3 regions of the Bacteroides sp. RTP21281st1_H5_RTP21281_210402 genome follow, and region 3 is predicted to be linked to each of the others. Evidence: riboswitches for the same ligand, from Rfam matches in the RefSeq annotation. Region 3 holds a riboswitch; each other region holds the start of a gene.
What was found. A riboswitch is a leader RNA that binds a small molecule or an ion and turns the genes downstream of it on or off. The one in region 3 is predicted to bind cobalamin.
Positions count from the first base shown of each region.

Region 1: linked by a shared signal. The riboswitch ahead of AB5443_RS09485 (TonB-dependent siderophore receptor) and the one ahead of AB5443_RS04935 (TonB-dependent receptor) in region 3 are both predicted to bind cobalamin.
Region 2: linked by a shared signal. The riboswitch ahead of accC (acetyl-CoA carboxylase biotin carboxylase subunit) and the one ahead of AB5443_RS04935 (TonB-dependent receptor) in region 3 are both predicted to bind cobalamin.

Region 1 covers NZ_JBCOWR010000005.1:146,438-157,054, reverse strand. The annotation lists gene AB5443_RS09515 (ABC-F family ATP-binding cassette domain-containing protein) at 1-1,114, opposite strand, end outside; gene AB5443_RS09510 (DUF3805 domain-containing protein) at 1,142-1,948, opposite strand; gene AB5443_RS09505 (hypothetical protein) at 1,999-3,192, opposite strand; gene AB5443_RS09500 (response regulator transcription factor) at 3,476-4,165, shown strand; gene AB5443_RS09495 (ATP-binding protein) at 4,175-5,956, shown strand; gene AB5443_RS09490 (DUF5106 domain-containing protein) at 6,129-7,073, shown strand; cobalamin riboswitch at 7,388-7,597, shown strand; gene AB5443_RS09485 (TonB-dependent siderophore receptor) at 7,782-9,824, shown strand; gene AB5443_RS09480 (YncE family protein) at 9,834-10,617, shown strand, end outside.
Region 2 covers NZ_JBCOWR010000002.1:128,195-138,811, forward strand. The annotation lists gene pncB (nicotinate phosphoribosyltransferase) at 1-545, shown strand, start outside; gene AB5443_RS04155 (N-acetyltransferase) at 547-1,317, opposite strand; gene AB5443_RS04160 (co-chaperone YbbN) at 1,636-1,959, opposite strand; cobalamin riboswitch at 2,163-2,368, shown strand; gene accC (acetyl-CoA carboxylase biotin carboxylase subunit) at 2,503-4,014, shown strand; gene AB5443_RS04170 (acetyl-CoA carboxylase biotin carboxyl carrier protein subunit) at 4,037-4,546, shown strand; gene AB5443_RS04175 (acyl-CoA carboxylase subunit beta) at 4,549-6,084, shown strand; gene AB5443_RS04180 (YeiH family protein) at 6,184-7,218, opposite strand; gene AB5443_RS04185 (two-component regulator propeller domain-containing protein) at 7,630-10,503, opposite strand.
Region 3 covers NZ_JBCOWR010000002.1:333,547-344,163, forward strand. The annotation lists gene AB5443_RS04920 (DUF5074 domain-containing protein) at 1-91, opposite strand, end outside; gene AB5443_RS04925 (PKD domain-containing protein) at 118-1,119, opposite strand; gene AB5443_RS04930 (YncE family protein) at 1,148-2,296, opposite strand; gene AB5443_RS04935 (TonB-dependent receptor) at 2,293-4,353, opposite strand; cobalamin riboswitch at 4,556-4,768, opposite strand; gene AB5443_RS04940 (ABC transporter substrate-binding protein) at 4,896-6,029, shown strand; gene AB5443_RS04945 (iron ABC transporter permease) at 6,026-7,042, shown strand; gene AB5443_RS04950 (ABC transporter ATP-binding protein) at 7,039-7,794, shown strand; gene AB5443_RS04955 (MATE family efflux transporter) at 8,023-9,378, shown strand; gene AB5443_RS04960 (Crp/Fnr family transcriptional regulator) at 9,392-9,976, shown strand; gene AB5443_RS04965 (hypothetical protein) at 9,980-10,617, opposite strand, start outside.

The DNA.
Region 1 (10,617 bases), on a different contig from region 3:
TATCCACCGTTCCGCTATCGGGTTGTACTTGCCCCATTAGTATTTTGATGAAAGTAGACTTTCCCGTTCCGTTGTTTCCTACGATTCCCATCTTCTCATAGCGGGAGAAGATATAAGAGAAGTCTTCCAGAATTTTCAAATCACCAAAACTCTTGTACAGATGGTCAGCTTCGAATATCTTGCTGCCGATATAGGATGCCTTTACTTCCAGTTTTACGTTATCGTTGTTGAAACGCTGCTTCGCAACCTTTTCCAGTTCGTAGAAAGCGTCTTCACGGTAACGGGCTTTGTGACCGCGTGCCTGAGGCATCCGGCGCATCCAGTCGAGTTCCGTGCGATAGAGGTTGTTGGCACGTTCTATTTCTACGCTTTTAGCTTCGATACGTTCCTGGCGTTTTTCAAGATAATAGCTGTAATTACCTTTATATTGGTAAACTTGCTGATTGTCTATTTCGATGATTTCCGAACATACACGGTCGAGGAAGTAGCGGTCGTGGGTCACCATCAGCAGGCTGAGGTTGGTACGGCGCAGGTAGTCTTCGAGCCATTCGGTCATATCAAGGTCGAGGTGGTTGGTGGGCTCGTCGAGAATCAGGAGTTCCGGTTCAGTAATCAGAGCGTTGGCGAGGGCGACACGTTTCAACTGTCCGCCGGAGAGTTGGCTTACTTTTTGGTCGAAGTTACGGATTTTGAGTTGAGAAAGGATTTGTTTGGCTTTCTGTTCATATTCCCAGGCTTTCTCCTGATCCATACGTGCCAAGAGGTCTTCCAGTCCCGGATGCCCTTCGGTTTCCATGCAACGTTCATATTCCTTGATAAGTTCTACGGTGCTGTTGCCATGATGGAAGCAGGCTTCGAGTACGGTCAGTTCTTCGGGGTATTGCGGGTCTTGTTCCAGATAATCCACGCGAAGGTCACGGCGGAAAACGATGCTTCCGCTATCGTAGCCTTCCTTTCCGGCGATGATATTCAATAAGGTGGTTTTTCCGCTGCCGTTCTTTGCTATTAATCCTACGCGTTGGCCTTCGGCAATGCCAAGAGATATATTTTCAAAAAGAACCAAGTCGCCGAAAGACTTGGTCAGGTTATCTATCTGTAAATAAGGTACTGCCACGTATATTAGTGATTAACGGGTTAGTGATTAGTGATTAATAATCACGGATTTATACTCTTCAATGACGTTGCAGGGCTGTCCTGCCTTTACTTTGCTCCATGCCAGTTTCATCGGGTCGATGATATGGTCTTTATATTGGAGAACAGGGGCTTCGCGATTACCGTCGACCAGCGTTTTCCATTCCATGCCGTCCACTTCGTTGGCGAGAATTGCGCAGACCGTGATGCCGACAGCCAGCCATTCTTCTTTATTCTTCGAACCAATCTTGCCGCTGTCAATCACTTGCTGAAGTTTCTCCAGGTCTTCTTCTATGCCCTGAAAGTCTTTTTTCAGTTCTTGTTTTACGGTAGATACAACCCATTCGTATCCTTCATTAATCTGATAGATTTCGGAAAGGCGGACAGGTATCAGTTCAGCCGGGTATTTCTCTCCTTCCTTGCGTATTTCCAAAGTAGAGAGTATGTCTTCGGCTTCTTTCACGATTCCGCCTTTGGGAACGGTGAAGGAACATTCGAAAGCAATATTGTCAATGCCTGCAATCCATACATGGGAAGTATAATAGGTTCCTTCTTCCTGGAACATCTCTTTGCTATACGCACATTCCAACGTTCCGACCTTCACAAGTGAAGCCGATTCGTTCTCTTTCAGTTCCTGCCGGACGGCGTCTTTGCCATAACCAGCCTTTCCCTTAAATGCGGAAATACGAAAATTGCCCGACCATACATCGGGATTATAGAAAAGAAAAGAGCCTTCGCCATCTTCAAACTCATTCCAGTCCGATGGATAGTTCATAGAAAACCATGCTCCGGGAGAGATAAATTTCTTGCCTTGCATCCTTTTTCATTAAATGATTACTTGGCAAAAATACGAATTAAATACGAATATCATTTACCTATCGGCTGTATTTTCCTGCGTACCTCTTTGGAAATTTCCAAAAACATATAATTCAGCTTGCCGGAATGGATACCTTCTTCATTCTCCTTGTACTTCTTATTGGCGTATTGTTTGGATTTCTCGAAGGTGAGCAGGGACATTTCATTCTGTGATTTACCCACCATCGTGGAATCCAGTTGCTCGTCGGGAAAGAAGTCGTCCAAGTCGACGTCGCCAATCATCGTTGTTTCCAGGAAGTTCTTATCGGTATGCGAATTGTCGGTATAGTATCCCACAAACATATGTCCCGGAGTACGTACTAAAATCGGGTCGATATTTATGGCGCGAAGCAGCGAGGCGAACAGTACGCTACCATCCACACAGTTGATTTGCGAGGATTCCAGTGCGTCGTCAAAGGTGCGGACACGCTGCGAGAAGACTACATTACTCGAAAGACTGGTATTGGAGACGGAACTATAACGGAATTTGCGCTTCTGCAAAATGTTCCAAAGGGCATATACTTGCTTGTCCACCGCTCCTTTAGCCTTGCTCTGATAACCTAAGAAGCGGTTAACTATGCGAGTGTTCAGCGCTTCACGGAGTAACTGGTCGATCATCGGATTCTCCTCATTGACATAGGCGGCAAAAAAGATGCTTGTGTCATGAAACTTCGTTCCGTTCGCCACATACCCCAACAGACATTCATTGATGCTACGAACGGAGAATGTGCGCACACGCTGACCCAAGTCTTTCCCGTTCATCTCAACGGTTACGGCAACGCTCACCGGCTCTGCCTGCGCGTTATTCTTCAATGCTTCGTAATTCCAGATAATATCAGGATAAATGGTATATTCCGTTCGCGGTTTGTTCAGGACGAACTCGGAAACGGAACGGGAAAAGAAAGGCGTTTCTGCCACTTCGATCCGTACACGGCTATATGCGGTCTTTGATTTCAGCCGGATGGCAATGCAGGATTTCGGATTTCCCAAATAGGTGGAATCCGACGGAATGATAACCTGCGCATCGGTAGTGGCTACGGACATAATAGCCGAGGGGAAAATATTCCCGCCCAAATCGTCTGCTATCTCAAAACCTGTATTGAAGGAAGTATATTTAAAGACGGACACACCGCCAAGCAGGAGCAACAGTACAATCACTGCACCTATCACTTCGCGTCTCCGCCGTTTCAAGTCAATTTTTATCATTGTCGGTAGTTTCTATTATCAAGCATTTCTATGCTATTATCAAATATTTCTATGCTATCATCAAGCATTTTTATCCTATCTCGCTAACAAAGATAACAAATAACGGGCGTTTTTTCCTCCTGCCATCCATAAAAAGTTTCCTGTTCTGTACCAAATTCCCCAATTCGGGGAATGTAATAGGATTGTAACACCTGTTTCATCTGTCCGTAACAAAGTCTTCTCATCTTTGCAAAGGTTAAAATAAAAACGTAACTTTGTCATATCACATTAATACATATATCTTATGAACGAAACCCGCATTTTAGTTGTCGACGATGAAGAAGACCTCTGTGAGATTCTGAAATTCAATCTTGAAAACGAAGGTTATGAGGTGGATACAGCAAACTCTGCCGAGGAAGCATTGAAGATGGACATCAGCAGCTATCATTTAATTCTCCTCGATGTGATGATGGGAGAAATCTCCGGATTCAAGATGGCGAACATACTGAAGAAAGACAAGAAAACGGCCAAAGTGCCTATCATCTTTATCACGGCAAAGGATACTGAGAACGATACGGTAACCGGATTTAACCTGGGTGCGGACGATTATATATCGAAGCCTTTCTCACTGCGTGAAGTCATTGCGCGTGTGAAGGCTGTGCTAAGGCGTACGGCTACTGCGGAAACGGAAAGAGCGCCGGAACGACTTACTTATCAGACGCTTGTCATCGACATCACGAAAAAAAAGGCGAGCATCGACGATGAAGAAGTATCATTGACTAAAAAAGAATTTGAAATATTGCTTCTGCTGGTACAGAATAAGGGACGTGTATTCTCACGTGAAGATATTCTGGCACGTATCTGGAGCGACGAAGTGTATGTACTAGACCGTACTATCGACGTGAATATCACCCGTTTGCGCAAGAAGATAGGGATTTACGGCAAATGCATCGTCACTCGCCTCGGATACGGATACTGTTTTGAAGCCGAATAATTAGCAACTATGAACCTGCCTGTAACTCAAAAACATTTCCTTTCTTTCAGCCGGAAGCTATTCCTTTCGGTTATCTCGTTATTTTTGGTATTCGTCATCTGCTTCATAGCCTATCAGTACCAACGTGAACGGGAATATAAAATAGAACTGCTGAACACGAAGTTGCAAGATTACAACAGCCGGCTTTACGAACGACTGGACTCACAACCGCTTGACAATGCGGCTGTCAACGATTATATCAATAATCATATCCTAGAAGATCTGCGTGTGACGCTTATCGACATGAATGGAAATGTGATTTACGACAGTTATCCGAACCATGACGAACAGATGGAAAACCATCTGAACCGTCCGGAAGTTCAGAAAGCGCTGAAGCATGGCAACGGATTTGATGTGCGCCGTACCTCGGAAACAACCGGTGTCCCTTATTTCTATTCGGCGACACGTTATAAGGACTATATTGTCCGTTCGGCTCTACCTTATAATGTAAGTCTTATCAATAACCTGAAAGCCGACCGACATTACTTATGGTTTACGGTTATCGTGACTTCGCTGTTAATGATTATCTTCTACAAGTTCACGAATAAGTTAGGGACTTCTATCAGCCAACTCCGTGAGTTTGCCATGCGTGCCGACCGGAACGAGCCTATCGAAATGGCCATACAATCGGCTTTTCCACACAATGAACTGGGAGAAATCTCACAGCATATCATCCAAATCTACAAACGCCTGCACGAGACGAAAGAAGCCCTTTACATCGAACGTGAAAAGCTGATTACCCATCTTCAGATTTCACATGAAGGACTGGGAGTATTTACGAAGGATAAGAAGGAAATTCTTGTCAATAATCTCTTTACCCAATACAGCAATCTGATTTCGGACTCCAATCTGGAGACAACGGAAGAGGTTTTCGCCATCAGTGAATTGAAAGATATCATACATTTTATCAACAAGAACCGGCAACAACGTTCGAGAAGTAAGGATGAGAAAAGAATGTCCATCACCATCAACAAGAACGGACGCACGTTTATCGTCGAATGTATCATCTTCCAGGATGCGAGCTTCGAGATTTCAATCAATGACGTCACCCAGGAAGAAGAACAGGTGAATCTGAAACGTCAGTTGACGCAGAATATTGCGCATGAGTTGAAAACGCCCGTCAGCAGTATTCAGGGATATTTGGAGACTATTGTCAGCAATGAAAACATTCCACGTGAGAAGATTAATGTGTTCCTTGAACGTTGTTATGCGCAAAGCAATCGTTTGAGCCGGTTATTGCGTGACATTTCTGTGCTTACCCGCATGGATGAAGCCGCCAACATGATTGATATGGAGCGTGTGGACATCAGCGTACTGGTAGGAAACATCATCAACGAAGTAGCACTGGAACTGGACGAGAAGCATATCACAGTGGTTAATTCCTTAAAGAAAAGCATACAAGTCAAAGGAAATTATTCTCTGATTTATTCTATTTTCCGTAATCTGATGGACAATGCCATTGCATATGCGGGCACAAACATTCAGATTAATATCAACTGCTTCCGTGAAGATGAAAGCTACTACTATTTCAGTTTTGCCGATACGGGCGTAGGTGTGTCACCCGAACATCTGAACCGTCTCTTCGAACGCTTCTACAGGGTAGACAAAGGCCGCTCACGAAAGTTAGGCGGAACAGGACTCGGACTGGCTATCGTGAAGAATGCGGTTATCATTCATGGCGGCAGCATCTCTGCCAAAAACAGTCAGGGTGGTGGACTGGAATTTGTATTTACATTGGCAAAGGAGAAGTAAAGTTTTTCAAAAAGTAAGGGTTTAATAAAAAAGGTTCTTTGAAAAGAAACAGGAAAGAAAACAAAAAAGAGGTCAGAGAAGAAAAGGAAGAAAAATTCTTTGAATAAGATGAAAAGGCATTATCTTTGTCTTCCATGTAATTCATAGAAGTTCAATATAATAATAGTCAATCATGAAAACGAACATAAATATTCTTCCGATTGTATGTCTTCTTTGTCTCTGTGCCTGCAAAAACGGTAATGCTTCCGGCTTAAACAAAAACGAAGTAGCGCAGGATACTATCAAGACCTTTGCCCTGCCATCCATCCCCGCAATGATGACAGCACCGGATCAACGTGCCGACTTCCTTGTCAAGCATTATTGGGATAATGTGAACTTTGCCGACACCAACTACATTCACCACCCCGAAGTTACCGAACAAGCCTGGGCGGACTATTGTGACATTCTGAATCATGTTCCGTTGGAAACTGCACAGGAAGCGATGCGGAAAACAATCGAACGGACAAATGTAGACAAGAAAGTATTCACTTACATCACCGACCTGGCAGACAAATATCTGTATGACCCTAACTCCCCAATGCGTAATGAAGAATTCTACATTCCCGTATTAGACGCAATGCTAGCCTCTCCCATATTGGAAGAAATAGAAAAGGTGCGCCCCAAAGCCCGTCGCGAATTAGCACAGAAGAACCGTATCGGCACCAAAGCGCTGGATTTCAACTACACACTAGCTTCCGGCACACAAGGCTCTCTTTACCAACAAAAAGCAGACTATACATTATTATTCATCAACAACCCCGGATGCCATGCCTGTACAGAAACAATAGACGCATTAAAAAACTCCCCCATCATCAACCAGCTTTTAGCACAAAAGAAGTTGATAGTCCTTTCCATCTACCCCGACGAAGAACTGGATGAGTGGAAAAAGCATCTAAACGAATTCCCCAAAGAATGGATTAACGGGTACGACAAGAAATTCATCATCAAAGAACAACAACTGTATGACCTGAAAGCCATCCCCACCCTCTACCTATTGAACAAGGATAAAACGGTACTTCTGAAGGATGCTCCTGTCCAAGCCATCGAAGAATACCTGCTAATGAAAGGCGAACAATAAACAGCTTCCACACCGCACATCCATGCCGTAGCACACGCCCACACACCACGTGCCCACGCCGTAACGCATGCCCCACCGCACATGCCCACGCCGCATGGTTTCCCGGCCCCGTTTTTTCAGCGTCAAGCGCAGGTGTTTTCTCCGGCGTCAAGAAGGGCAGACTGTTTGAGCGTAGCGAGTTTCTGCCCTTTAGCCGGAGGAAACACCGGAGTAGCTGAAAAAACGCAGCCTTGATTCTTTCTTTTTGGTTCTTTTTCTTTCGTATCAAGACGAAAGAAAAAGAACGCCCCCTTTGCAAAAGCCAAATAAACTCCCTATCTTTGCCACGCATTGGTTTGCAGACCTCAAAACACACGAGGAAAGCGATTAAAAGGGAATCAGGTGTAAATCCTGAACAGTCCCGCTGCTGTAAGTTCCATATGTTCGTTGCGAGCAACCTACTTTTAGCCACTGGAAAGAAACTTCCGGGAAGGCGCCCGCAACAGGAACGAGTCAGAAGACCTGCCATGCACCCAATTTCACTGCTTTCGAGGAAAAAGCGTTGAGTCTAATGACCCGGACAATTCGTCTATCATTTCATTCATCACTCTGATTCAGAGAAAGTGTGTTTTAATTAATAAACTCTGCCAAGTTTATTTATGCGTGTCCGGTCGAAGGGATTTCGCCCGGACACTTTTTAAAAGTAAAAAATAGACTAGTAGGATAAGGATGAAACATATCATGTCATACAAAAGCATCTGCGCGGCATTCTGCTGCCAACTTTTATCCGCAACACTTTTCGCGCAACAGCAAAAAGTGGATACAACGCATACCTACTCCATCCCCGAAATAACCGTTTCCGATATTTATCAAACAAGAGAAGTACGCTCCAGCGCTCCGTTGCAGGTACTATCCAAAGATGCACTGAAGAATCTGCACGCTTTGCAGGTTTCCGACGCAGTAAAGCACTTTGCCGGAGTGACCGTGAAAGATTACGGTGGTATCGGCGGACTGAAAACCGTATCCATACGTAGCCTGGGAGCACAGCATACAGCCGTAGGTTATGACGGAATCACCGTAACCGACTGTCAAACCGGACAGATAGACATCGGTCGTTTCTCTCTTGACAATGTAGACCAACTATCACTCAGTAACGGCCAGAGCGACAATATCTTCCAACCGGCACGTTTCTTTGCTTCCGCAGGAATACTGAATATACAGACACTCACTCCCCGTTTCAAAAAAGGAAAGCGCACGAATATCAGTGCCGCCTTCAAGACCGGTTCGTGGGGACTGGTTAATCCGTCCGTCCTGATAGAGCAGCAACTCACCCCAAAATGGACAGTCACAGCCAATGGCGAATGGATGTCTTCGGACGGACAATATCCATATAGCCTGCACTACGGAAATACAGCAGACGACCTGACGTCACGGGAGAAAAGAAAAAATACCGATGTGCAGACTTTTCGTGCCGAAGCCGGACTTTACGGCAACTTCTCCGACAAAAAGCAATGGCGGTTGAAAGCTTATTACTTCCAATCTTCACGGGGACTGCCGAAAGCTACTACACTTTATAACGACTACTCTGCGCAGCATCTTTGGGACAAGAATACATTCGTACAAAGCCAATACAAGAAAGAGTTCAGCCGGCAATGGGTATTCCAAACTTCCGCCAAGTGGAACTGGAGTTATCAACGCTATTTAGACCCCGACACTAAAAACTCTTTAGGGAAAACGGAGAACAGCTATTATCAGCAGGAATATTATCTTTCAGCATCGGTATTATACAGATTGCTGAGTAATCTTTCATTCTCTCTTTCTACAGATGGAAGTATCAATACCATGGATACTAATCTTGCTAATTTTGCGCAACCCACCCGCTACTCATGGCTGACCGCTTTTGCCGGAAAGTACGTGAATGACTGGCTGACAATCTCCGCATCCGCCCTGGCAACCATCATCAATGAAGATGTGAAAGAGGGCGGCAGCGCCGGCAATCACCGCAAATTAACGCCTTATGTCAGCGCTTCATTCAAGCCGTTCCGTAACGAAGAGTTCCGTATCCGTTTCTTCTATAAAGACATTTTCCGTCTGCCTAGCTTCAATGACTTATACTATCAGGAAGTAGGAAACACCAAACTAAAGCCTGAGAATGCGAAGCAATATAATATCGGTCTGACATACAGCAAGAATGTATGCTCATTCCTTCCTTATCTTTCTGCAACCGTTGATGCATACTATAACAAAGTAACGGATAAAATAATCGCCTATCCCACCAAGAACCTTGCAATTTGGAGTATGAGAAACTTGGGAAGTGTAGATATTAAAGGTATCGACGTCACAGGAAACTTGTCTCTTCAACCTTGGGAGAAAATACGCATCAACCTGTCCGGTAATTATACATATCAACGGGCGTTGGATGTCACTGACCCTGATTCGAATAAGGATAAGTCGACTTATAAACATCAGATAGCCTATACTCCCCGTGTTTCAGCTTCAGGGCAGGCAGGAATCGAAACTCCATGGATAAATATGTCTTACTCATTCCTTTATTCGGGAAAACGCTATACAGTGGGACAGAACATCGCAGCAAACCGACTGGATAGTTACAGTGACCACAGTATCTCGGCAAGCCGCGACTTCCAGATAAGAAAAGTTACAAGTTCGCTCAGTGTGGAAGTACTGAACCTGATGGATAAGAATTATGAGATAGTACGATACTTTCCGATGCCGGGACGTTCGGTAAGAGCAACGCTAAAAATAATATACTAAAAGCAGGATATGGATTTGAAAAAGAAATTAACATATATATTTTGGTTCTGTCTGCCGCTACTATTATTATTCACAGCTTGTGATGATATGGAAGACAAGCCTTTTACCTCGGATATTGCGGGTGACCCGACCGAAACGGATACGGCCGAACTCTATGTGCTGTGTGAAGGACTATTCAATCAGAACAACAGTTCATTGATGCGTTTCTCTTTTGGCAACCAGAGAATGGTACGCAACTATTTTAATACAATCAATCATCGGGGATTGGGAGATACGGCAAATGATTTAGCTATTTATGGCGGCAAGATATATGTCATTGTCAATGTTTCCAGTACAGTAGAAGTAGTAGATTTCCGTACAGGAAACTCTTTGAAGCAAATTCAAATACAGGCTGAAAACGGAAGTTCACGAGAGCCAAGATACATTGCTTTCCATAAAGAAAAAGCCTATGTATGTTCATACGATGGAACAGTGACACGAATAGATACAACTTCCCTCACTATAGATGGCGTCGCATCAGTAGGACGTAATCCCGACGGAATTTGTGTACAAAACGGAAAGTTATATATTTCCAATTCCGGTGGCTTGGATCATGCATCCGGTTCAGGCGTAGACAATACTGTATCTGTCGTCGATATTGCTACATTCAAAGAGATTAATAAAATTACAGTAGGATCGAATCCTGGTAAAATAGTAGCCGGTACGGATGGAACAACCGTTTATGTAGCAACCCGCGGAGAAGATGTGGAAGCCGGAAATTACAACTTTGCCAAAATAGACTGTCAAACAAATG
Region 2 (10,617 bases), 210 kb from region 3:
CTCATCCGCACGAGTGGTTCATGTTTCATGGAGCGCAATTCGGATATAAACATGCCAATTATATGGCGCTCGAAAACTGGGTGAATGTCTATGACGGCGATTTGGGAATTGCCTTATCCGATACTTATACTTCCGGTATCTTCCTCAGCAATCTCAGCCGCAAACAGGCGAAACTGTTTGACGGTGTCCGCTGCGATTCCGGTAATGAGTTCGATTTTATTGATAGTTTGGTATCCCGTTACAAAGAACTGGGAATTGACGCGACCACCAAGACTATCGTTTTCAGCAATGCCCTCGATTTCATAAAAGCACTGGAGATTCAGGAATATTGCAAGAACAAAATCCGTTGTTCCTTCGGCATCGGGACAAATCTCACTAATGACACCGGATTCGAGCCTTCGAACATTGTCATGAAGCTGACACAATGCAAAATGAATGTCAATCAAGAATGGCGGGAATGTATCAAATTATCTGACGACGAAGGCAAACATACCGGTAGTCCGGAAGAAGTACAGGCATGTTTGCATGAATTGAGACTGAATTAGTTTATTTCCCTATTATCGCTTTATCAAAACGGCTATCCATACAAGCACTGATATCCGTTGTGACAAACTTGCCTTCATAAAACAGGCTGAATATCGTAGCCGGAGTAGGTGCAGCCTGTGCCTGTTCCATTGTCTCCAGTTTAATAATCGTCAAAGGCAGATTTCTTTTGGCGGCGGTTTCCTTCAAAGAACTCATCACATGAAATTCCGCAAACGGACAACGGTTGGAGAAATAAACAGTGATACCCTTTTTATCAGGGCATTCTCCTGTTCGTACAGATTCATTAAATGTCGGATTCGGAGCATCAACATTCAATTTCTTCACCAACAGACTAAATCCTGTCGGAAGCTGTTCACAAGCAACAAATCCTTGTCTCAACAGCCATTTGGTATCACTCATAAAATGAAACTTCTTTGTTCCTACGACTGTCACCAAACCGTCCTTGCCTTGCTGCAAGGCGTCATCTATCGCAGTTTGGAGCAGAGCTTTCGCATACCCTTTCCCTTTATACTGCCCGGCTACCCAAAAACAGTTTATCAACAGGTAATTGTCGGCCTTCACAGGAACCCACCCGTTTCCGGCCGGACCATATTCGATAAATACTTTCGCACGCTCATTCAAACGACGAAAAACATACCCGTTTTCAAATTGCTTCTTCAGCCACTCCTTTTTCAGGTTATAACTTTCCTGGCATTTCTTATCCGAGAAACCGCAGCAGATATGTTCTTTCTCTATGTTGTCTTTGGTAAGCGTGATAAAGTCGATGTTCATAGTATCAGTTTTTTATTAGTAGTTTTTTAATTAAATAATATCGGATATATATTATCCACAAAGATAAACATTCAAGTGTAGCAGTCATTATCCAATCCCGTAAAAATCAATATTATTTAGTAGAAAGTGAGGTACGGGCATAAAAAAAGGAGCAACGCCTTGCTCCAACCTTTGTTAACCTTAAATCTAATACTATGAAAAACACAGTGCAAAGATACGCACTTTCCGATTATCTGCAAATTATCCAAATAAAAAAGCATGTTTCATAACATGATTTAAAACTTTCTGAGGAATAGTCCCTCTTTTATTAATACTTTTTCAAGATTTGAATCCCTTTACGGCTCTTTCCAACCTTTCCAAAGTAAGTTCACCGGATTGCCGCCAAAGCTGTTGTCCTTTTCTGAAAAGAATAAAAGTAGGCGTTACTTCGATAGTGTAGAAATCAGTAAGGGCAGTTTCCTGGTCTATATCCACTTCCACCACTTCGAGCGTTCCTTCCATCAGTTTCTTAAATTCCTCAACGACAGGTTTCATACGCTGGCAATGAGGACACCACGTTGCGTAAAATTCCGCCATTACCCAATCGGCATTAGCCAGCTTCTCTTGATTCCGTTCCTCACGGGCTACTTTTTTCTCTTTCATAATTGATTACTGTTTTGATTAATAATTGCTACTTCAACAATACGAAAAGAGAGAAAGTTTAAAGGGTAAACAATAATACACACAGATTTAACTATTAAATCCACTTGCAGTTACCGTCTTTCGTTTCTAATATCCAGACAGCCGACTATTGCACATAAAAGCAACTTTCGTGCAAAAAGAGAACACTCTATTTAAAATTTATTTATCTTTGCCGCCGAAATGGTTCGGAATCCGTAGCCAACGGACGACGATTAATAGGGAATCGGGTGCAAATCCCGGACAGTCCCGCTGCTGTGAAGCTCAATTCAATGTCTTATAAATGAACTAATTTGACGCCACTGATGTTCTATCGGGAAGGCAAATAAGACAAGAGTCAGTCAGAAGACCTGCCACTTCACGTAAAACGTTCTTCCGCCTCGTGGATAAGGAGAAAGGACATCATTTGTTAAGCCCCAAATCAAGAAAATACTGTGTTTTCATCAGGTGGAGTATGTCCGCAAGGTGGGAAGACATAAAATAAGTATGTACTTAATTTAGAAAAGTATGATAAAAAGAATCTTAGTAGCCAATCGCGGTGAGATAGCCGTGAGGGTGATGCGCTCCTGCCGGGAGATGGAAATAACGAGTATCGCGATATTTTCCGAGGCAGACCGGACTGCAAAACATGTGCTCTACGCAGACGAAGCATATTGTGTAGGTCCCGCCGCATCTAAAGAGAGTTATCTGAATATAGAAAAAATCATCGAAGTGGCGAAAGCATGCCACGCAGATGCTATTCATCCGGGCTATGGTTTCCTGTCCGAGAACGCTACCTTCGCCAGACGCTGTCAGGAAGAAGGTATTATTTTTATCGGGCCTGACCCGGAAACAATGGAAGCCATGGGAGATAAAATTGCTGCCCGCATCAAGATGATTGAAGCCGGAGTGCCCGTTGTACCCGGCACGCAAGAAAACCTGAAAAGTGTGGAAGAAGCCGTGGAGCTTTGCAACAAAATCGGTTACCCGGTGATGCTGAAAGCCTCTATGGGTGGTGGTGGAAAGGGAATGCGCCTTATCCACAGTGCAGCAGAGGTGGAAGAAGCCTATACGACTGCCAAAAGCGAATCTCTTTCTTCTTTCGGTGATGATACGGTTTATCTGGAGAAGTTCGTAGAAGAACCTCATCACATCGAGTTTCAAATCCTGGGAGACAAGCACGGAAATGTTATTCATCTGTGCGAACGCGAATGTTCCGTCCAGCGTCGTAATCAAAAGATTGTAGAAGAAACGCCATCGGTATTCGTCACTCCCGAATTGCGGAAAGATATGGGAGAAAAAGCCGTGGCAGCCGCCAAAGCAGTGAACTATATCGGAGCGGGAACCATCGAATTTCTTGTTGACAAACACCGCAATTATTACTTCCTTGAAATGAATACCCGCCTGCAAGTAGAGCACCCGATTACGGAAGAAGTAGTAGGTGTAGACCTCGTGAAAGAGCAAATCAAGGTTGCCGACGGACAGATGCTTCAACTGAAACAAGAAGATATACAGCAACGCGGACACGCCATCGAATGTCGTATTTGCGCCGAAGATACCGAAATGAACTTCATGCCAAGTCCGGGAATCATCAAGCAGATTACAGAACCGAACGGTATCGGTGTGCGTATCGACAGCTACGTGTACGAAGGTTATGAAATACCTATCTACTATGACCCAATGATAGGCAAGCTGATTGTATGGGCAACCAACCGTGATTATGCCATCGAACGTATGCGCCGCGTACTCCACGAATACAAGCTCACCGGAGTGAAGAATAATATCAGTTACCTGCGCGCCATCATGGATACTCCCGATTTTGTGGAAGGGCATTACGACACCGGATTCATTGCCAAGAACGGCGAGTATCTGCAACATTGCATCATGCGCACCAGCGAGCGTTCTGAAAACATAGCCATGATTGCCGCCTATATGGACTACCTGATGAATCTTGAAGAGAACAAAGGTAATACGACTGACAACCGCCCTATCAGCAAATGGAAAGAGTTCGGACTGCATAAAGGCGTGTTGAGAATCTAATTTTAACAAAGAGAATTCAATTATGGAAATTCATATAGGAAATCGCGTGGCCGAAATAGAACTGGTCAGCAAAGAAGATAACAAAGTGGTGCTTACCATCGACGGAAAGCCTTTTGAAGCCGATGTTGTGATGGCAGAAAATGGAACCTGCAACATTCTTATGGACGGTCGCAGTACAAACGCACAGTTGATTCGCAAGGAGAACGGAAAGAGTTACAAGGTAAATACCCACTATAGCAGTTTCAATGTCGAAATCGTAGACAGCCAGGCGAAATACCTGCGTATGCGCAAGAAAGGCGAAGAAGAGCAGAACGACCGCATCACCTCTCCGATGCCGGGCAAAGTAGTGAAAATACCCGTAACAGCGGGACAAGAAATGAAAACCGGAGATACAGTCATCGTCATCGAAGCTATGAAGATGCAAAGTAACTACAAAGTGACTTCCGACTGCCGCATCAAAGAAATCCTGGTTCAGGAAGGTGACAGCATCACCGGCGACCAGACATTAATAACCCTTGAAACAATCGAATAAAAATGGAAGAAAAGAATAAAGCATATGCCACGTTCGAGGAACGTGACCGTATCGCTTCCCTCGGGGGCGGTATCGCAAAAATAGACATTCAACATGAAAGCGGAAAGATGACTGCCCGCGAACGTATCGACATGCTGCTCGATAAAGGTACATTTGTCGAACTGGACAAACTGATGGTTCACCGTTGCACCAACTACGGCATGGATAAGAATAAGATTCCGGGAGACGGCGTCGTATCCGGCTATGGAAAAATCGACGGTCGCCAGGTTTTCGTTTATGCCTATGACTTCACCGTTTATGGCGGCTCATTGTCGGCTTCCAATGCCAGGAAGATTGTGAAAGTGCAGCAGCTTGCCTTGAAGAATGGTGCTCCGATTATCGCTTTGAACGATTCGGGCGGCGCTCGTATTCAAGAAGGTATCGAAAGCCTTTCCGGTTATGCGGATATCTTCTATCAGAATACGATGGCAAGTGGTGTGATTCCACAGATTTCCGCCATTCTCGGCCCTTGTGCCGGTGGAGCTTGCTACTCTCCCGCCCTTACCGACTTTATTTTTATGGTAAAGGAAAAAAGCCATATGTTCGTGACAGGCCCGGATGTAGTAAAGACTGTCATCCACGAAGAAGTCAGCAAAGAAGAACTGGGTGGCGCGATGGCGCACAGCAGCAAGAGCGGTGTCACTCACTTTATGTGCAATACCGAAGAAGAATTGTTGATGAGTATCCGTGAACTGCTTTCTTTCTTGCCGCAGAACAATATGGATGAGACTAGAAAGCAGAACTGCACGGATGAAATCAATCGCGAAGATGTTACTTTGGATACCATCGTCCCAACAGACCCGAACGTTCCGTATGACATGAAAGATATTATAGAACGAGTGGTGGATAACGGCTATTTCTTCGAAGTAATGACGAATTTTGCCAAAAATATCATTATTGGTTTTGCCCGTCTGGCAGGTCGTTCGGTAGGTATCGTCGCCAACCAGCCTGCTTACCTTGCCGGAGTGCTCGATATTGACGCCAGCGACAAAGCAAGCCGTTTCATCCGTTTCTGTGACTGTTTCAATATTCCATTGATTACTTTCGAAGATGTTCCGGGCTTCCTTCCGGGATATACTCAGGAAAACAACGGTATCATCCGTCACGGCGCGAAAATCGTTTATGCATTCGCGGAAGCTACTGTTCCCAAACTGACAGTTATCACCCGCAAGGCTTATGGCGGTGCCTATATCGTCATGAACTCCAAGCAGACAGGCGCGGATGTGAATTTCGCCTATCCAAGTGCGGAAATCGCAGTAATGGGTGCGGATGGAGCCGTAAACATTCTGTTCCGCAAAGCCGACGCAGAAACGAAAGCCAAAGAACTGGAAGCCTACAAAGAGAAGTTTGCCACTCCATATCAGGCTGCCGAACTGGGATACATTGACGAAATCATTTATCCGAGACAGACTCGCAAACGTCTGATTCAGGCATTGGAAATGACAGAAAACAAGATGCAGACGAATCCGCCCAAGAAGCATGGCAATATGCCCTTATAACAACTAGATAGGTACTTGTCAAAGTACCACCACCAAAAACGGACTTACACAAATTCTGAAGAATGTCATTCTGAGAATCTACGTAAGTCCGCTTTTTTATTACATTAAATAAGGAGTGAGATACTTCACCAGGAAATAACCACCTACTACCAGCCAAATATAGAGAAGAAGCGCCAAGACAAACGGCTTCGCCCCCGCTTTTCTGAATTTGTCAATGCTTGTTTCCGTCCCAAGTGCAGTCATAGCCATTGTCAACAGAAAAGTATCCAGTGTGTTGATTCCTGCCACCAACTGCACAGGCAACAAATCAAAAGAATTAAAAGCGATCACCCCCATAAAGCCGATTGCAAACCAGGGAATGGCAATCTTCTGAAATTTCTGCCCTTTCTGTACCTGTCTCTTTCTCGCCCTTGCCACCATGTAAGTAGTAATCAAAAGTACCGGAACCAACATCATCACCCGAATCATCTTCACGATAATTGCCGAATCCGATATGCCGTTTCCCATTGCGTCACCGGCTCCCACCACATGAGCCACTTCGTGAAGAGTAGAACCTGTATAGATTCCCATTTGGTCGGGAGTCAGCGCACAGATACCGTTCCGGTAAAGGAAAGGATATAGGAACATGGAGATAGTACCGAAGATTACCACGGTAGAAACGGAAACGGCCGTCTTATATGGTTTTGCCTTAATAGTAGATTCCGCACCAAGAATAGCGGCAGCACCGCAAATTCCGCTTCCGATAGAAGTCAGTAGTGCAATACCCCTGTCCATTTTCAATAACTTACCGAGATAAATACCACCACAAATCGTCACTACCACAATAATAATATCAATCAACAGAGCAGGCAATCCAATAGCCAGCACATCCTGAAAAGTCAGTCTGAAACCATACAGGATAATACCGATACGCAGAATCTTTTTCGAGCAGAACTGTATGCCCGGCACCCAAGTTTCGGGAAGATTATTCCGCAAACTGTTAGCATAAAGCATACCCAAAATGATACCTACAATCATCGGACTGAAAGAGAGACTTCTCACGAAAGACATCTCACCAATGTAAAACGCCGCACAAGAAAACAGTGCTATCAACAAGACACCGTGCAACATGCTGCTTCTTTTTTCGTTGAACATAAATTACTAGATTTTAGTGATACTGAATTTATTACTCTGCAAAGAAAACCATTTTTCATCAAACCGGTTCACAGTATTTTATTATACCGGATAATCTCCGGTTATACCTATCTGGAATAAAAAACGGCACCTCGATTCACATCGCAGCACCGTCACAACACAAACACAAAATAAAACACGACAAAACTACTATGCAATCTTCCTGTTATGCCGGGGAGGCATGTCTTGCTTGATTATCTATATTCTCATACCCATAAGAAGCTTTATCAGGCGATTTGCATAATTAAAAACAGACTCATCCGTATTTTGTTCACGGAAGTTTAAGAAAAATGAGGAAGGAACAGGATTTTAACAAAAAAACAGCAAGCATATCTCTTTTTTATTCAAACAAGCAAGCATAACACAAAACAATTATTCCCCCTTCCTATTCTCTTCCTTAAATCGGGTAGGCGTCATTCCTTTAACTTGTTTAAAGAAAGTGCTAAAATATCGGGGATAAGAGAAACCTACTTCATAGGATATTTCATTAATGTTCATATTAGTATTTGTAAGCAGAAAAACAGATCTCTCAATACGCAACCGATTAATATAATCATTAACTCCCAAACCGGTCAGCAACTTCACCTTATTATATAAAGAAGCTCTGCTCATAGCCATGTTATCCGTCAGGAATTTGATAGAAAGTTCTCCACCTGCCATATTCTCATTGATAAGTGTGTTAAGTTTATTAATGAAGTCTTCATCTTCCTTACTGTTTTTCTTTGGAGTTTGCTGCTCTATTTCCTCCATCCGATTATCATCCACTTCTTTTAATGTGACATCAGACAACGAAGGCTCCAAAAGATTATCCTCTTCACTCCTCTGTTTCTCTTCTTTGCTACTAAGCATATCATTTAATACAGCTTGCAGGAAGTGGTTCACATTACCTTTCATATTGCGTTCTTTCCGACGGTAATTAATGTAACCTATACCTGCCGTCATAGCAATAAACAAAACGGCAACCGTACTAATAAACCAGACTGTTTTATACCAAGGAGGAGTAACGATAATACGTATCAATTGCTTGGCCGGGGTTTGGTTTCCATTTTTTGTATTACACGAAACCCATATTGAATATTCACCTGCCGACAAAGAAGATAAATTCAACATCGGTTCATAGGTTTCAATCAACTGTTTGCTCCTACCCTCAATAGTATATTGCAGCAGATACTTCTGAAACACATCCCTGTTCTTTATCCGGAAGTGGACAGAAAGCGAATTATAATTCCAGGGTATCTCTATCGTATTTTCTTTTACTCTCTTTAAAAAAGGGCTACCATTAAAGAGGATTTCAGACAGATATATTTCCGGTAGTTGAGTTTCGGTAGTTGGAATATCCGTATCAATTTTAACCAATCCTTCGGAACCTCCCAAATAAATATAATCCTTGTTAGATTGCTTTTGATATGCAAACAAGATTTCATTGGGCGGGAAACCGTCCGAACTGTTCCAAAGGGTGAATCTATTCTCTTTAATGATATAAGAATACAGATGATTCTGGGCACAAATCCATAAACGTCCCTTTCCGTCAGCAATAAGAAAAGAAATACCACCAAAAAGTTTGGTACGGATACGATGAAACTTCTGACTCTCCAAATCAAAGAATCCGAGTCCTTTGTTAGTACTGGTCCATATCTTACGATTATTGTCGTAGGACATGGAAGTGATAAATTCATCTTTCTCCAACTCAAACAACAACCGGATACTGTCACTCTTCTGATCGACCCAAAAAGCTTGGTGAGCACACTTTAACAGGGAAAATCTATCATTAGAGTATGAAAGGCAAAGTGCATCATTGGAGAAATCATAATCACGGTCGGTTTCTATCTTCGAGAATGTACGGTCATGCGTGTGGTATACATAAGCACCGCAACTGATAATATATATTTTGTCGTCCGCTACCTGATTGGCCAAAGGTAGAAATCCATAAAAACATTCTTTAATATTGGTCTCTTCATCGATAATAGTGAAGGGGCGGTACTTATGTGTTTTTTTATTGAACAGAAAAATTCCTTTTGTATATAAAGACACCATCAGTTCACTCTCGGACACCTCGGCGATAGAAACAACCTTATCTCCGTAAGTAGAGGGAAAATGGGTAAACTTATCGGTAGACGGGTCATAGAGATTAATTCCTCCCCCATCCGTTCCAATCCATACTTTGCCGTCCTTTTCTTCATAAAGGCTGATAACAGATTTTTCGCTAAGCCCATGTGTATCGTTTAAGATTGCATCTTTATAAGTCTTTATATATGTCTCTTTTATACTGAATACTCCTCCGCGCACACTTCCCGCCCATAGATTTCCTTTCATATCTTTGTACAGCAATATAATAGAATTGACCGGCAAAGAAGAGTAGTCACCCACAACGTGTTGTAATTGCGAAAACTGAAAGGTTCGGGGAGTAAACAAATTGATACCGCTGCCGTCTGTTGCCAACCATATGTTACCATTATATTCTGCCATGTCCAACACATAATTGTTTTTCAATCCGGAATTTTCTTTTGTGTAATGTTCCAGCATTTTCCCTGTCCGGTCATAACAATAAAATCCATCTCCATAAAAAGCTGTGTAAATGCGCCGGTCTGTTGTTACATATAACGATGTCAACAGGTTCCGACCGTGTGGTATCAAAAGGGTGAATTGCCGGATGCGGCAGTCATATAAATAGATTCCTTTCTTGCGCGTACCTATCAGAATCTTGCCTTCTTCCAAATAAAGCATTTTCTGAATCCTGTAATCCACCAAATTAGAATCTTTGCTTTCTTCTTTTTCGATGTGAATTGTTTTTAGTTGTTTGCTTTTATAATCATAACAGTAAATGGCATTTTCGCTACCAAACCAAATTCCGCCTTCGACTTCCACAGAAGAATAGATAATACAAGAATTGACAGTTGTAAAGCGGTCTTGTTCGACATCGTAAAGAGCCAGTCCTTTGGAAGTCGCTATCCAGAAATTCCCTAAAGAATCTTCTGCCAGATGGTTGATATGGTTACTTGGCAAAGAATAAGAATCACCTGAGTGATGCAAGTAAGTTTTTATCCCTTCCTGAGTATAGCTGTTCAATCCGCTTTTGGTTCCTATCCACAGAACCCCTTTATGGTCGAACAAAATAGATTGGGCAGTGGTTTGAGAAAGTCCTTGCTCTATGGAGAGTTTGGTGAATGAATAATTAACAGTGTGTTCATCAGCAAACAGACTAATCTCTGCCAATAGAAATAATAGTATGATTAAGGCGCGATACATTGTATTTTCATTTTCTGCAAAAATACATTTTTTTCTTTTCAACAAAAATCCATATCACATTTTTCTTAAAAAAACATCATAGAAACAAGAGTACTTCTTAAAAAAAACACAAGA
Region 3 (10,617 bases):
TAACTTCAACATATTCCAATTTTTCATCATCATCACAAGCCGTGAAGCCAATGCCAAGCGCAACAAACGCGAATAAAAAATACTTTTTCATTTCTTTCTGTTTTTTATATTAAAAAATTATTGATTTGCTAACACATGAAGGTCCTCAATTTTACCAACCTCGGTAGAAGTCTCTCCCAACCAGCCACAATACTGATTAACACCTGTATATATCTTTATAAAATCAACTCCCGGCAACTTTACGGCCTGTCCTTTTGAATCGACAGCCCAACCAATATCAAATACATCTCCACCTTCCGTATTATCGGCATATCCCCAATCATAAGCATCCAACGTCCAACGTGCATAGGCGTCAGGTCCATTATCAACCCCATTATTAGCCAATAATGTACCTTTGAATACAATCTGGTTATCAGTAATCCATTTCGGGAAATAATCTTGGTCATGGAACGTGTTCTTATACACATGGCCACTTCTATCCTGATTATCAGTCCAAGGGCAATACGTGTCATCCGACAAGTAGTTTTCAAGATCCGGAGTAGGTACGTGGTCTTTTTCATTTCTGAAATAAGTAATCTCATACCCTTTAATTGTAGTATTTTTACCATACTCGCTGCCAGCTAATTCATACCATTCATCAGCGTCCGGTTTACCATCCTGGTTTTTATCATAAGCCACCATTATAATGCCCGGTTCACTACTACCGGTAAATGCATTTCCAACTATCCGGAAATCCTTTTCTCCTTCCACATTCTGAATGGTATGGTCGAAACCAACTATTACATAACCTCCATAAGCTCCTAAAGTAATCATACCTTTCTTTCCGTTTCCGATAGCTTCCAGTACTTTCGCATTCATAGTCTCCTGTGTATCACCTTCCTCGTAGGACGGCATCGTATTGACAAACTGTCCCGGTGCCGGGCGATAGTCAATGACTTGGGTGACATAGGGACTACCATCAAAATTCAATTCAGGATCGGGAGCCGGTTCAGTTCCTCCTTCTTCTTTTCCTCCTTCATTACCATTATTATCCTCGTCAGAACAGGCTGTTAACAAACTTCCACTTAACAAAACAGCTCCAAAGAGAGCAAACATTAAAAATAAACTCTTCTTTTTCATATAAATAAAGTATTAAACATGTTTCTATTCACTTCACCAATCCTTCTGTTACAAAAGCAAAGTGCCCGGGGATATTTCCTCCCTGAGTTTTCCATCTCAACCTTCCTTCCGGTGAAAAGCAGTATACAAAACCAGTCACTACATAATTTTGGGCGTCAGACATCAATATTTCCTTCGTTTCCGGATTGATGGCTAATCCATAGGGAATCATAATTTCCTTATCCGTTCCATCAGTGATAATCCTGTCGGTTATTTCCTTTTTAGTCCGGGTATCCAGAATGCCATATGTCACCCGGTTTCCACCCGAACTCATACTATATGCCACGCTGTAATAATAAAGTGAGTCTCCACTCATACACATTCCTCCTACGGGAATATCCAAGCATTGTTTCACTTCATCAGTCCGGCTATCTATCACATACAGGTTAGGAGAAGTATTTTTATAATCTCCCCGCGAACTGACATAAATATCACCACGTTTGTCAATAGCCATCCGGTACAGGTTGATAGCGACATCTATTTTCTTTTTCTCTACAAATGTCTCCAAATCCACAACAGACACCGTACGGTCATAATTCGGTGCCCGATATCCTCCTGAGTTAGCCACATATAATTTACCTTCATGCACTATCATTTCTTCCGGCTGATAACCTACCGTAACCTTCCTCGTCAGTTTCAAAGTGACCGTATCAATTTCAGCCACCAATCCTTTCTCCGCATTCGGGTCAATCTGGACAGGTCCTGCATATGAACTCACATAAGCTTTTCCATCGTGGAAAGCCAGATAACGGCAATTAGGTATTTCTATTTCCTTGAGTTTCCGTGCAGTACGCACATCAAAGACAACCACCAAATTGGACACATTTATAATCGCATATACCTTCTGCCCATATACCTGAATATCATTTCCCACATCACCCAACTCTTTTACAATGTCAGGATTCCGTTCCGAAAAAATATCCCGGGTATAGTAACCCGTAGTATAATCAAAGTAGTCGAGCGAAGCACCATTCGTTCCCATATTTCCCTCATTCAGTTGGTAGAACCCTTTAATACGCGTACCTACCAATGGTAGCGTCACTTGCACACTACCCGAAAGGAATATTTGCTCATCTTCCCTACATGCCGAAAAGAATAAAAGAAACAGTAGCAGGGGGATTAAATATAATTTTCTCATAAACTCAAACTTATTACAAACCGGAAATTTCGTCCGGGCATCGGATAATTAAGTACTACATCATAATATTGATTGAATGCATTATTCATCTCCACAGAGGCTTTCAACAAATAGCGGTCACAGAACCGGAATTCTTTTTGCAGAGAGAAGTCATGCGTATACCAAGGTTCTACGTAATTGCGAGGAATGTTATTTACAGAACCGTTATAGCGTTCACCTACATAGATAAAACTGTAATTCAATGTCCAGGTATCATATTCCGCACCGGCAATCACCGAACCGCTATGCCAGGGTGTATAAGGAATCTGGTTGCTATATGAAGACAGTTTCTTACCGTTTATTTTCGTAAAGTCCTGTGCTTTCGTAAAAGAGTAGGTAAGATTCGTATGCAGTTTGACCGGTCCGGCATGTCCCGACACAGCAGCCGAAACATCTACACCTTTACTTTCCACTTTTCCCATATTCGTCATCATCCAACGAAAACTGCTACCGGTAGGAGCAGCTATAATTTTATCAGTAATTGCGGCATAATAAGCATCAGCTTGCACAGAAACCTGGTCAATCCATCCTGATTTGAACGCCTTCTGATAACTTCCTCCAATATTGAACTGATCTGTAAACTCCGGTTTTAATTGGCTAAATCCGATTTGCGCATAATAAAGGTCATTGAAAGTAGGCAAACGGAAAATTCGTTTATAAAACGCACGCAGGTTGAGGTCATGATTACCAAAAGGCTTATAGCCGATGATGAGTGCCGGAGAAAACTCCGACTTGTCCGGTGCTTTTACGTTATTCCTCACCTTCTCTATTACGAATGTCCCCAACACATCAGCTTGCAGTTTCCACTTTCCCAAATTCAAGGCCGTAGCAAATGCTGCCCAAGTGGTATATCGCTGTGGAAAAGTAAAAGGAGTCCCTACTCCACGCATTACAGCATTCAGTTTATTATATTGGAAATCAACAGAAAGGGAGATATCCCACACAGGAAGGATGCTATACATGTTCACCATAGATATATACCAGTCCTGCTGATAATAAGTATTGTCGAACTGCATCTTTTTAGTCACATTTTCCTGCAAAAACCGAACCGTATCCCTCGAAAGATAATGCGTGTAATCATAGGCAAACTTTCCGTTCAACTGTATTTTATACCCGGGAGTTATGTCTTTCACAAAGGTGGCTTGGGCAAAGAAGTTCTTATCTCCCTGCCTCTCCCCATTCTGCCATACATTCTTTACGATAGCTCCGGGCAGCCCCCGGTCCGAATTATAATAGTACAACTTGGCCTGCCAATAGCCGTTATGCACCGTCCCATATACACCCGCCTCCATACGATAAGCCTCTATGTCGCTATTCCAGCGGGTAGCAGTCGTGTCATAAGCCACTTCTCCTGTCTGGTTCAGACGTCTGTAACGGAACTTATACTGTCCGTCGGATTTCATATATTCTCCACTCAGACTAAGACTTAACTTATCATTCAGTTTTTGCTCCAAACGTATGGAAGGATTGATTAACTGAATACTCCCCGCCTTGTATCTCACCAGCAAGTTCGTTTTCTTCCCTCCCTCAAATCTGGATTTCCTTGTTTTCAGATACACCGCCGAAGCAGAAGCGAAGTCTTTTGCAGACTGGAAGATTTCACTTTTCTGCCCATTATACAAAGATAGTTCTTCCAAATCATCCAAAGAGAAACGCCCCAAGTCGACCACCCCGTTTTGTGCATTTCCTATCTGGATACCATCATAGAAAACTCCGACATGATGCGAACCCATATTACGCACGTCCACCGTTTTCAGTCCACCCATTCCACCATAATCCTTAATCTGCACACCGGAAAAATAACGTAACGCATCGGCTACATTATGTGTGTTCAACCGTTCCAACTGCAACCCATTGAGTCTTTGGGCGGGAATCACTTCTTTATATGGCTTTGCCGTAATCACAACCTCATTCAAGTGCTGCAAACTATCCAGCCGGCTTTGTGCCACCACCAATGAAGGAAGCCCCAGGCAACCTGCCACTACACATGCCATTTTCCAAACTACTTGTCTTATCATTCCGTCCGTTTATTTTTCGACAACAATAAACTTCCCGGGGAAAGGCCATCCAAAGATAGAAAAGGGCAGTCTGCTCCCATTCAACAGAGCATAGATCGGTATTCTGCACAAGCAGACACCACGCATGTCGCACGTCTTTACAACAGCTACTACAATGTGATTGAATTAAAAACTGCACTCTTCAAACTCTAATCCCGGAAAGTTTCAAGAATTCAACTTTGGCAGGTCTTCTGACTTACTCCATTTTCCTAACGCCCTTCCCATTCCTCCAAAGCGGAACAGTGGATTTGAGTATTGTAGGAAAACTTTTGGCGGAGCTTACAGCAGCGGGTCTGTTCAGGATTTACACCTGATTCCCTTTTCACCACTCTTTCCGTAGAATCGGAAAAGTGACACCAAAATTTCTGGGGACAAAGATACACAAATAGAAACAAATCAGAAGAAAAATCCAACTAAAATAAAAACAAACTAATAATTAAGTCCTATCTTTGCCATTCGAAAGGATCCACTATTATTTTTTTCTAATTAAAATTCTTATAAAAGTGAAATCTCCTATTTTGACTGTCGCGCTACTTTGCCTTCTCTTTTTGGCAAGCTGCATCACCCGTAATAAGACATCCATTGAAACATTCAATCAGGATGTATATATCCCTGAATATGCTTCGGGATTTAAGATTCTAGGCGCAGAAAATTCCGCCAGCACCCTTATACAGATAACGAATCCATGGCAAGGAGCAAAAGACGTCACAATGTCCTATTTCGTTTCACGCAACGGCGAGCAGGCGCCTGCCGGATTCAATGGGCCCGCCATTCCTGCCGGAGCGAAACAAATCATATGTATGTCCTCTTCTTATATTGCCATGCTCGATGAACTGGGAGAAATCAACAGGATTGCCGGAGTGTCAGGAATCGATTATATTGCAAACCCTTATATTCTCGCTCATAAAGATTCAATCAAGGACATAGGGCCGGAAATGAACTACGAGCTGCTGATAGGGCTAAAGCCTGATGTAGTATTATTATATGGTATAGGTGATGCCCAAACCGCTGTAACGGATAAACTAAAAGAACTCTCCATACCTTATCTATATATGGGAGAATACCTGGAAGAATCACCGCTCGGCAAAGCCGAATGGATGGTCGTCCTTTCGGAACTGACAGATAATCGGAAGAAAGGTATAGAAATATTCCGGGAAATCCCTGAACGCTATTACGCATTGAAAGCGCTTACCGACTCAGTCAAACAACGCCCTACTGTCATGTTCAATACTCCGTGGAACGACAGTTGGGTAATGCCTTCCACCCAAAGCTACATGGCACGGCTGATTGCCGACGCGGGGGCTGATTATATTTATAAAGAAAACAATTCAAACAGCTCCACTCCTATCGGACTGGAAACGGCTTACGGACTGATACAAAAAGCAGACTATTGGATTAATGTAGGTTCAGTAAACACATTAGATGAGCTGAAATCCGTCAATCCCAAATTCGCAGACGCAAAAGCAGTACATGAAAAGAGGGTCTATAATAACAACTTACGGTCGACGCCCGCAGGTGGTAATGATTACTGGGAATCGGCAGTGGTACGTCCTGACGTCGTACTGCGCGACCTGATTCATATCTTCCACCCGGAACTTGTATCCGATTCACTTTATTATTACAGACACCTGCAATGAAACAGCCCCGTAAACGTACCCCCCTTTTATTTATTGCATTAGGCATCGTTGCCGTGCTATTATTACTGGTAGACATGGCAACAGGGGATACCTATATTCCGGTTTCAAAGGTATGGGCGGTACTCACCGGCGGCGAATGTGACGAAATGACGCGTAATATCCTCCTATCCATTCGGTTCATACGGGTAGTAGTAGCGGCATTAATAGGCGTGGCACTCTCCGTAAGCGGACTACAAATGCAAACGGTTTTTCAGAATCCATTGGCAGACCCTTATCTACTGGGAGTCAGTTCCGGCGCAGGATTAGGGGTAGCTCTGTTTATACTGGGTGCTCCGCTACTTGGATGGTCAGATTTTCCGCTGCTTCAATCATTGGGTATTGTCGGCTCGGGATGGATAGGAACGGCTGTCATTTTATTGGGGGTAGCCATCATCAGCCGGAAAGTGAAAAATATTCTCGGTGTACTGATTATGGGAGTTATGATAGGTTATGTGGCAGGTGCCATTATCCAAATCCTGCAATATCTAAGTTCTGCCGAACAACTGAAAATGTTCACACTTTGGTCGATGGGTTCGCTCGGTCATATCACAGCTACACAACTGGGAATCATGATTCCCATGCTATGCATAGGTCTGCTGATTTCCGTAGCCTGCATCAAACCACTGAATCTGCTGCTACTCGGCGAGAACTACGCACGGACAATGGGAATGAACATCAAGCGTTCACGCACTTTTATCTTTATTTCTACCGCACTGCTGACAGGAACAGTCACTGCTTTCTGTGGTCCGGTAGGATTTATCGGTCTGGCAGTTCCGCACGTCACACGATTGCTGTTCAACAACGCCGACCACCGGATACTCGTTCCCGGTACTATGCTGACGGGGCTTATCAGTATGCTTATCTGTGACATCATCGCCAAGAAGTTCCTGCTCCCGGTCAACTGTATCACCGCCTTATTGGGGGTTCCGGTTATTTTATGGGTAATAGTTAAAAACTTGCGTATATTCAAATGATCGAGCTTAAAGAACTGACACTGGGATACGGACAGCGCACGCTGTTGAAAACGGTAAACGCCCGAATCGCAGGCGGGCAACTCGTTGCCTTGCTGGGACGTAACGGAACAGGAAAAAGTACCTTACTGCGTGCCATGATGGGACTGGAACATCCACAGTCGGGAGAAATCATCCTGCAAGGTAAGAAGATAGCTTCGCTGAAACCGGAAAAGCTTGCCCGCAGCATCAGCTTTGTAACGACGGACAAAGTACGCATCGCCAATCTCCGTTGTAAGGATGTAGTGGCTATGGGACGTGCCCCTTACACGAACTGGCTCGGTCAGCTACAACCGGAAGACGAGAAACGCGTGGATGATGCCATGCGACTGGTTGGAATGTCCGGCTATGCGGAAAAAACAATGGATAAGATGTCCGATGGTGAATGTCAACGAATCATGATTGCCCGTGCCCTTGCACAAGACACGCCCGTCATTCTGCTCGACGAACCGACTGCTTTTCTCGACCTCCCCAACCGTTACGAGCTCTGCCTGCTCCTGAAAAGACTGGCGCAGGAAGAAGGCAAATGTATCTTGTTCTCCACACACGACCTCGACATCGCCCTGTCACTCTGCAATTCCATCATGCTGATAGACAATCCGCATATGTACACCCTTCCCACCCCGGAAATGGTAGGCAGCGGACATATCGAAAGGTTGTTTCGGAATGAGTCGGTGACATTCGACGCGCAGGAGATGAGGGTGCGTATCAAATAAGTACAATTCCTTTTATCTATATTTGCACCTAAGTGTACAATCCAAATCGGAGTATTTAATGTCCAACAAATAATAAATGTACATTTTTGGACAAAAGGATACAGTTTAAATTTCTCTCCGGATAAACCAAAATAAACGTGATGGATAAAAATTACCAAATGGTAATTTTTATCTCCTTTCATACTTTTACCTTTGCAACCGTTTTCTAAGATTTTAAAGATTAAAGGTATGAAAGATAGTATTGATTTCAGCAGCATGGAGATTTCCACATTGTTCCGTAAGCTATTAATTCCTACGGTACTAGGAATGGTTTTCTCGGCTATATTCGTTATTACGGACGGTATATTTGTCGGAAAAGGGATTGGAAGTGATGCATTGGCAGCCGTTAACATCACGGCTCCGCTTTTTATGATTACCGCCGGCATCGGCCTGATGTTCGGAGTCGGTTCTTCGGTAGTCGCTTCCATTCATTTATCACAGGGAAAACGCAGAGTGGCAAGTATTAATATTACTCAAGCGCTTGTGTTTTCCACTCTTCTTATACTTATTATGTCCGCCTTGTGTTTTTATTATATAGAGCCATTGGCCAAATTATTAGGAAGTTCGGACAGATTATTGCCCTTGGCGGTTGAGTATATGGCATGGTATCTCCCTTTTCTTGTATTCTATGAGATATTAAATATAGGCATGTTCTGTATTCGCCTGGATGGTTCGCCCACTTATGCGATGATGTGCAATGCTATTGCGGCCATACTCAATATTATCCTAGACTATATATTCATTTTTGAATTTGGCTGGGGAATAATGGGAGCAGCGTTCGCTACCAGTTTGGGAACTGTCGTAGGCGGATTGATGACACTGATTTATCTCCTCAAATTCTCCCGTTCCCTTCATCTGTGCCGGATTAAGTTAAGTATCAAAAGTATGATGCTGACTCTTCGCAATGTCGGTTATATGATAAAGTTGGGAAGTTCCGCCTTTATCAGCGAAGCATCCATCGCCTGTATGATGTTTTTGGGAAATTATGTTTTCATCCATTATCTCGGTGAAGACGGAGTAGCTGCATTCAGTATTGCCTGCTACTTCTTCCCGATTATCTTCATGGTTTACAATGCCATTGCGCAATCCGCACAACCGATTATCAGCTATAATTTCGGAGCCGGACAGCCCGACCGTGTCAGGAAAGCCCTGCATCTCGCCATTCGGACGGCATTGATTTGTGGAATCAGCTTTTTCATTATCACCGTCCTATGCCGGCAGAATATCGTTTCGTTGTTTATCGACCGGAACTATGCGGCATTCGACATAGCCGTGAATGGTATCCCTTATTTTGGTATCGGATTTATATTCTTTGCTTTCAACATGATAGGAATCGGTTATTATCAAAGCGTCGAACGGGGGCAGAGAGCTATGATTATCACTCTCCTTCGAGGGGTGGTATTTATGCTGATCGGTTTTCTTGTGCTTCCTAAAATACTAGGAGTGCCGGGTATATGGCTAGCCGTACCGTTTGCAGAATTGTTAACAATGCTCTATATCATCGGAATTTATTTCAAAGATCGCTTAATCGTCCGCCGACGATGAGTATCTTTGCAACATGAAGGCATTCATTGAAAAACTTTGTAATAAGTATAAGGTGTCAGAAACGGATATACAGGCTTTATTGGACTGTATGGAAGAAGTACATTTCAAAAAGAAATCATTGATTGTACGCGAAGGAGCAAAGAATAGTAACCTTTATTTTATCATAGAAGGCATTTGGCGGGCATACTACCATAAAGACGGAGTGGATTCAACGATTTGGTTTGCGTCCGAGGGAGAAGCCGCTTTCTCCGTTTGGGGATATGTGGAAAATGGTTACTCATTAATAAATATTGAAGCGATGTGTGACAGCGTAGCTTATTGCATTTCCCGTACAGCCCTGAATCATTTGTTCGCTTCTTCCATCGGACTTGCTAACCTGGGAATTAGTCTTATGAATCACCAGATGCTCTTACAAGAAAATTGGCTTATCAGTTCGGGAAGCCCGCGAGCCAAAGAGCGTTATCTTACTCTTATCAAGGATACACCGGAATTACTGCAATATGTCCCACTGAAACATATCGCGTCTTACTTGTGGATAACGCCACAATCACTAAGCAGGATTCGGGCGGAAATAGCCAATACACATACGGAAGAATAGGGATTATTCATGTGAACACTTGGAAAGGATTTTGTCCAAACTTTCATCGACTACTCCCAGCATCTGAAGCTTGGATAACAAACGGTAATACGAAGTTTTTCCGACGCCTTCTATGCCTAATATACTTTTCCATCCCCCTAATGATACGATTTCAAACAGCTCCTTTACCGTCCGTATCTCATTGTTCTGCAACACATTTGCCAACCGGGTATCGGCAACTTTCCGGAGTGACAGATTAAGTATCTTTTCATCCTGCTCCAGATTTACCTTCTTCCTGTCCTCGGCCAAAGACAGGAAACGGGCATCCATGGAACGTTTCCGATAAGTAGCCAACATGTCCTTCCGTAGTTTCAAGCCTTTAAGATGAGAATTATAAATCTGTAATGCACGGTCGTAGGTGATTCGATGTCGGCAGGCAACTTTCGCTATGGGTTCTCCTATGGAAATGGAATAGAAAATATCACGACCTTCGGGATGAATTATCAATTGAGCCAGTTCGCGGATAATGATTGTATATAAAGGCTTACATGTCTTTTGGGTTCTCAAGACATAAAGCAAATCATCATATCTGGAAATGATAAAGTCACGTTCCAACTTCTTTTCTTCTACGATTCTTGATAAATAATCTGCTTCCAAACCAA